DNA from 2 places in the Paraglaciecola sp. 25GB23A genome. Region 1 is predicted to be linked to the other one. Evidence: predicted binding sites of a transcription regulator. Region 1 holds the regulator's gene; the other holds the start of a gene.

The links. The regulator LexA, encoded in region 1, represses DNA repair genes until DNA is damaged. The targets are predictions, from matches to a motif close to TACTGTATNNNNATACAGTA.
Region 2: uvrD (DNA helicase II) is a predicted target of LexA. The motif match lies at 2,149-2,168, and genes of this name have one in related genera.

What each region holds. Positions count from the first base shown of each region.
Region 1 is NZ_JBDYKM010000015.1:63,893-67,333, reverse strand. Features, by position in the region: gene ABKW31_RS16685 (sialate O-acetylesterase) at 1-1,058, opposite strand, end outside; gene lexA (transcriptional repressor LexA) at 1,311-1,934, shown strand; gene coxB (cytochrome c oxidase subunit II) at 2,316-3,441, shown strand, end outside.
Region 2 is NZ_JBDYKM010000007.1:115,010-118,450, reverse strand. Features, by position in the region: gene uvrD (DNA helicase II) at 1-2,105, opposite strand, end outside; gene ABKW31_RS12690 (HAD-IA family hydrolase) at 2,242-2,973, opposite strand; gene ABKW31_RS12685 (transporter substrate-binding domain-containing protein) at 3,418-3,441, shown strand, end outside.

The DNA.
Region 1 (3,441 bases):
GCTAGGGTGTTTTTGCCTACTTTAAGCACGCCTGCTGGGAGGGAATAACGCCGAGGAGGGTATTGATAAGTGGTTTTGCCTACTTGCACACCATTGATATACGCTTCATCGGCATCAACAATACGGCCCAAGCGTAAGACAGTTGCATTAGCGACCTGTTCAGCATCTAGATTGATGATTTTACGCAACCACCATGAGCCACTCGTTGACTCTCCACCAGTCACCTTTTTTACGCCTGGCAAGGTGAAATCATCCCAGTGACTATCGTCAAGTTCAGGGCTGAACCAAGGAAGGGGACCAACTAAGCCAAGGTCTTGTTGATTAAGTTGAGTATACCATTGCTCGTCTTTTGCTTGGTCGGCGGCCGTGATAGCAGCAATGAGTTCATCATTGCGAAAGCGTTTACCCTCAGCGAGTGATTCAGGAAAAGTCTGTAGGGCGTCTTCACTCATCCATGCTTCGACAGGAGACCCACCTAAGGCATTATTTAAGATACCTATGGCCACACCGTTATGTTGGTATAGGGTTTTGGCAAAATACAGAGCAATGGCTGACATACCACTAATATTATCGGCAGAAGTTTTGCTCCAAGACCCTGCGGCGAAATCTTCTTGGGGAGCTTTAAAATTATAAATTTGCGGTACTTTAAACTGTCGAATAAGGGGATAATCAGCATCAGCAATATCTTGTGGATAATCTTCAGCAACACGATACATTGGCAGTTCCATATTGGACTGTCCTGAGGCGACCCATACATCACCGAAATATATATCGTTTATTTGCAGCTTATTATTGCCGATAATTTCCAGTTGATGTGGGCCACTCGCTTCCTTGGATGGAAGGTTAACTTTCCATTTACCTTGTGTAATGAGGGTTTTTGCTACGAGATTGCCATCTAGTTTTACTAATATCGACTCACCTTCATCGGCAAATCCCCATAGCGGTATTACCGTGTTGCGTTGCAAAACCATATGATCGCTGATCAACTTAGGTAAGGTGACGTCAGCAAAGGCCCATTGACTTGTGCAAGCAAGAAAGACAACTAATAATCTGCGCATGTTATTCAGCCGTAAATAAAATTTTAACTAGTCTAGCATCGCAGAGTCGAGTCTCTGATCCACTGTGAATAATGGTTAGTGACTTGGAAAATTTCATAACAGTTTAACCGTGGGGTTGGATTGTCAGAATACCTTTAAATCGACTAAACAACATAAGCTAAACTGAGTCATATCGACTGTTTTAAACAGCGCTTGAGATCTTAGATTAACTGTATATACTAACAGTTCACTGTATAGAAAAACAGGCTGTTTATGCGTCCACTAACATCGCGCCAAGAAGAAGTATTACAACTAATTAAAGATACCATGCAGGAAACCGGCATGCCGCCCACGCGAGCTGAGATTGCACTTAAGTTAGGTTTTAAGTCGGCTAATGCCGCTGAAGAACACTTAAAAGCCCTCGCGCGTAAAGGTGTTATTGACATATTGCCTGGTACCTCGCGAGGTATTAAGGTCAATGTTCCACTGGATGAGCAGCTTGAAGAGCTCGGTTTACCATTGATTGGTCGTGTGGCTGCAGGAGAACCAATCTTGGCTGCTGAACATGTTGAAGGTCACTACAAGGTTGATCCTCATTTGTTTAAACCCAGTGCTGACTTTTTATTGAGGGTCAGTGGTATGAGTATGAAAGATATTGGCATACTCGACGGGGATTTACTGGCAGTGCACCGCACAACCGACGTACATAATGGCCAAGTTGTAGTCGCGCGAGTCGAAGATGATGTAACGGTTAAACGACTAGAGAAAAAAGGACGGCAGGTATTATTACACGCTGAGAATGATGCGTTTTCGTCGATAAAAGTCGATTTAGCCACTCAAGCATTCTCTATTGAGGGTATCGCGGTGGGTGTGATCCGTAGTTCCGATTGGATGTAATCTTAAGACAGCTTATTAACTCTCATTTTTATCCTTCTTTGGGTTTTTATAGAACCAAGGCCCCTCAAATTTTTTCCTCATTAATTTCAATCAGATCAAGTTAGTAAGCTTGGTCTGATTGCCTGTATTTCTTGCAAATCTAAGTTTTTAACAAAATAATGTTCAAAAAACACACTGTTGAATAAGTTTTAAACAAAAAAGCTAGACTATTGCTTATAAAATAAGTAATTCTTATCACTCGTTTAACAATTTAGTAACAGTTTGTTGCCTTGTTAATACTCAAAGGTGGTAGACTTAATTGATTTTTGAGTTATTCAATAAATGGAATAAAAACAATAGGTTTGGCAAATGGGGTGTCGTGTGAAAAGAACTTTATCCAAAATGGGCTTGCTTAGCGCTAGCTTGCTATCTTTGCCTGCATTCGCAGAGTCCACAGCAAAGATAGAACAATATCAACTGAACATGACCAGAGGCGTAACTGACATTAGTGCTGAAGTGTATGACTTACATATGCTTATGTTTACAATATGTGTGGTGATTGCAGTTTTGGTATTCGGGGCGATGTTCTGGGCCATGTGGTTTCACCGTAAATCCAAAGGGGTTAAACCAGCCAATTTTCATGAGAGTGTTAAAGTTGAAATTGCTTGGACTGTTATTCCATTTATCATACTTATTTTTATGGCGATACCAGCCGCAAAAACCCTAATAGCGATGGAAGATGCAAGTGAGCCAGACCTGACAGTTATTGTAACTGGTTCCCAATGGAAATGGCATTACAAATACATGGATGATGGCGTTGAATATTATTCTCGACTTGCAACTCAGCCAGAACAGATCAGTGGTAAGTTTGAAAAGGGCGAAAATTATTTACTAGAAGTAGACCATCCGCTAGTTATTCCAATTAATAAGAAAGTACGTTTCTTGGTGACATCAGATGATGTGATTCACTCTTGGTGGGTACCAGACTTTGCTGTGAAACAAGATGCAAATCCTGGTTTCATAAACGATGCTTGGGCGGAAGTAAACGAACCGGGTATCTATCGTGGGCAATGTGCTGAGTTATGCGGCAAGGATCATGGTTTTATGCCCATCGTAGTTATTGCCAAAGAAGAGGCTGATTATGCCGCTTGGATAGGCGAACAAAAAACTATTATTGCCGAGGCCAAAGCGGAAGAACAAAGGCTGTTAGCCATGAATATGAGCCTGGAAGAGGCCATGACAATAGGCGAAAAAGTATATCTTGCCAACTGTGCAGCCTGCCATATGCCTAATGGCGAAGGTCTACCGGGGGTATTCCCGGCTATTAAAGGCAGTGTGATAGCGACCCAAGATCAACCCCAACATATCAACATTCTGCTCAACGGTGTCGCTGGCAGTGCCATGCAATCTTTCGCTAAGCAGTTGACCATGACAGATATAGCGGCCGTGATTACTTATCAACGTAACGCCTGGGGTAACAATACCGGTGATCTCGTGCAGGCCAAAGATATTAACACCGCGATAAACG
Region 2 (3,441 bases), on a different contig from region 1:
ATTTGTATGCGTGCATGCTCACCAGCACCTTCATAGTTTAGTACCGTCCCTTCACCAAATTTAGGATGGATTACCCGCTGCCCTAATTTAAATCCGGTAGATTCAAATGCAGTATGACCGGTGGCCGGGGTAAAACGATTTTGTACTGGCCGAGATATAGTCGTTCTTAGGCGAACTTCTTCAATATATTGACTGGGAATTTCTTTAATAAAGCGTGAGGGTGTATGGTATTTCTCCTGTCCATAAACCCGACGATTTTCGGCATAGGTAATATAAAGTTTTTGCATTGCTCGAGTCATACCGACGTAACACAAGCGACGTTCTTCTTCGATTTTACCTGGCTCTTCATTGCTCATTTGGCTGGGAAACATGCCTTCTTCTACGCCGGCTAGAATAACTAACGGAAACTCCAGACCTTTAGCAGAATGGATAGTCATCATCTGCACAGCATCTTGATGACTCTCGGCCTGAGTCTCGCCAGATTCTAAGGTAGCATGGGCTAAAAAAGCTGAAAGTGGTGTCATATTCTCCGCTTCTTCGGGCGGCGAAAACTGCTTACAAGCGGTCACAAGCTCTTCTAAGTTCTCAATCCGAGCTTGCGCTTTCTCGCCTTTTTCAGCTTGATACATAGCAAATAAACCAGAATGTTTAATAACATGATCAGCTTGCTGTTCTAAGGTGAACTCGCCGATATCACTACCTAACTGTTTGATCAACTTTACAAAGTTATCCAGTGCAGTGGATGCACGTCCACTCAAACGCTTCTCATTGATCAATTGTAAAGCTGAATCCCATAAAGACTGCTCGTTCTCTTTGGCAAGTTCACGCACTGCCACTAAAGTTTTATCACCTAAACCTCTAGTCGGTGTATTAACTATACGTTCAAACGCAGCATCATCGATTTGTTGATTAATCAAGCGCAAATAAGCCAGAGCATCACGTATTTCCTGACGTTCAAAAAAGCGTAACCCACCATAAATACGATAGGCGATCGACTCTTGCAAAAGGGCTTCTTCTAATACGCGCGACTGAGCGTTATTACGATAAAGAATAGCGCAGTCTGACAACGCATTGCCTTTGTCTCGCCAATCTTTAATGCGTGAGACATTAAATCTAGCTTCATCCAAGTCATTAAAACCAGCGTAAAGCGAAATCAATTCACCCTCAGCATCTTCTGTCCACAATTCCTTACCAAGACGGCCTTCGTTATTACTGATCACGGCATTCGCAGCGTTTAATATATTGCCAGATGAGCGATAGTTTTGTTCCAAGCGAATCGTGGAAGCACCAGCAAAATCTCGCAAAAAATGTTGAATGTTTTGCACGTTAGCACCGCGCCAACCATAGATTGACTGGTCGTCGTCACCGACAATAATCATATTGTTGGTCGGGCAAGCCAATAAACGCAACCAGGCATATTGAATATTATTAGTATCTTGAAATTCATCGACCAAAATAGTGCGAAAGCGCTGCTGATAGTGTTTGAGCACGCTTGGGTTGTGGAGCCATAATTCGTGAGCACGTAACAGTAATTCAGCAAAATCCACTAAACCAGCACGATCACAGGTCTGTTGATAAACCTGATAAATTTCTCGCATTTTTTGCTGACTCGCGTCGCCGTGGGTTTCGATATGTTCAGGGCGCAGCCCTTCATCTTTGTTGCCATTGATATACCACTGTACATGTTTAGGTGCCCAGTGCTTCTCATCTAAATTTAGACTTTTTAACACTCGTCTAACTAATCTATATTGATCATCAGAGTCGAGAATTTGAAAATTTTCGGGCAGTTTGGCGTCAGCATAATGAGCTCGAAGTAGCCTGTGGGCTATACCGTGAAATGTACCAATCCACATATTTCGTAGGGCTGAGCCTTGTAATTGTTCTACCCGTCCACGCATCTCACGCGCCGCTTTATTGGTAAAGGTAACAGCCAGGATACTATGCGGCGCCATGCCTTCTACGTCCATCAACCACGCCATGCGATGCACCAATACTCTGGTTTTACCGCTGCCGGCACCAGCTAAAATCAGCATGTCTGAAGCAGGAGCAGCAACGGCTTGGCGTTGCTTATCGTTTAGTTGATCTAATAGTCTTGATACATCCATTACGTTTTACTTGTCTATATTTTTGAACACAGTATATCAGTATTACTGTATTTAAATACACTACTAGTCATTTACCGTACGATTTGACGATAAGAATAGCGACTCTTGTATAGTAAAAACCTGACATAAAATAAGCTTAGTTGAAGTTTAATGTATCGAATTCTAGCAACTCAGTTAGTTCATTTAATTGCACATTTGGAAGCAAGAACATAGATTCTTCTTTTACCATCATAGCCCGATCATGGGCATACCAAGCACTTTGAAAACCAGCCTTAATGGCGCCCAGCACATCATTATGTAAATTATCACCCACATGCAGAATTCTATTGGCGGCTAGGTTTAAGGCGGATTGAGTGGCCTCAAACATAGCACTATGTGGCTTCATGGGCTGATGAAGATGGGCCTTGAATATATGTTTGAAATAGGGTGCTAGACCAATTTGCTCGAGATTAACGTTACCATTGGTAATAGCCACTAGAGGATAACGCTCAGCCAGCGATTTTAATAAAGAATGAATGTTATCTTCCACTCTAAAATTACTACGGTGAAAATAGAAACGCGCAAAACTATGTTCAATAGCAGCGGATAATTCAGAACCTGATAAACCGAGCGATTGAAATAATTGCCTTAATATGTGTTTGCGCAACTCCCCCATATCATTCTTTAGTTGTGGCTGAAGATTGAGCGCATTAACACGATATTGGCGCCATTCGTTTTTTGCAATATTTGTGGTTTCTGGAAACGCTTGATGTAGTTCGGCCATAAAGGCTGATTCAGCAACCGGCATATGCACGTTATTATTGTAAAGGGTATCATCCAGATCAAAAGTAATAGCTTCGAATGCACCTATTTTTTTATAAAAAATCATATTGGGCTTTTTCTACTTTATAAGACCACAACAAAAAATCGCTCATATTTATTTGCACCTACAGTGGTTGATAATTGAGGGGGAACGCACTTCCTGTGACAAAGCTTAGTATGGACCATTACCCTTGTGCATTAAATAACACAATACTGAATCGCTTAGCTTGTGCAATACCAGTGACAGTATAAACTTCAGGTTGTGCTTGTTATTAAATCAGTAATCCGCTGAGTTAATACCAATCTAGCTTGATACTTGATCACTCAGCAATCGTTCTAGCAGCCTTATTACCTAGCAACTTCTGAGTTAGAGTATTTGAAAAACCTAAAGTAAACAAATGGTTATAACGATTTTATTATTGTAAACTTCACTCGGCCTTGAACCCAAATTAGGCAAACTATGCGTATAACTAGTTTATATAGATTCAATTATACATATCAGTGTTTACTAATGCTGTTATCGTCATTGGGTATT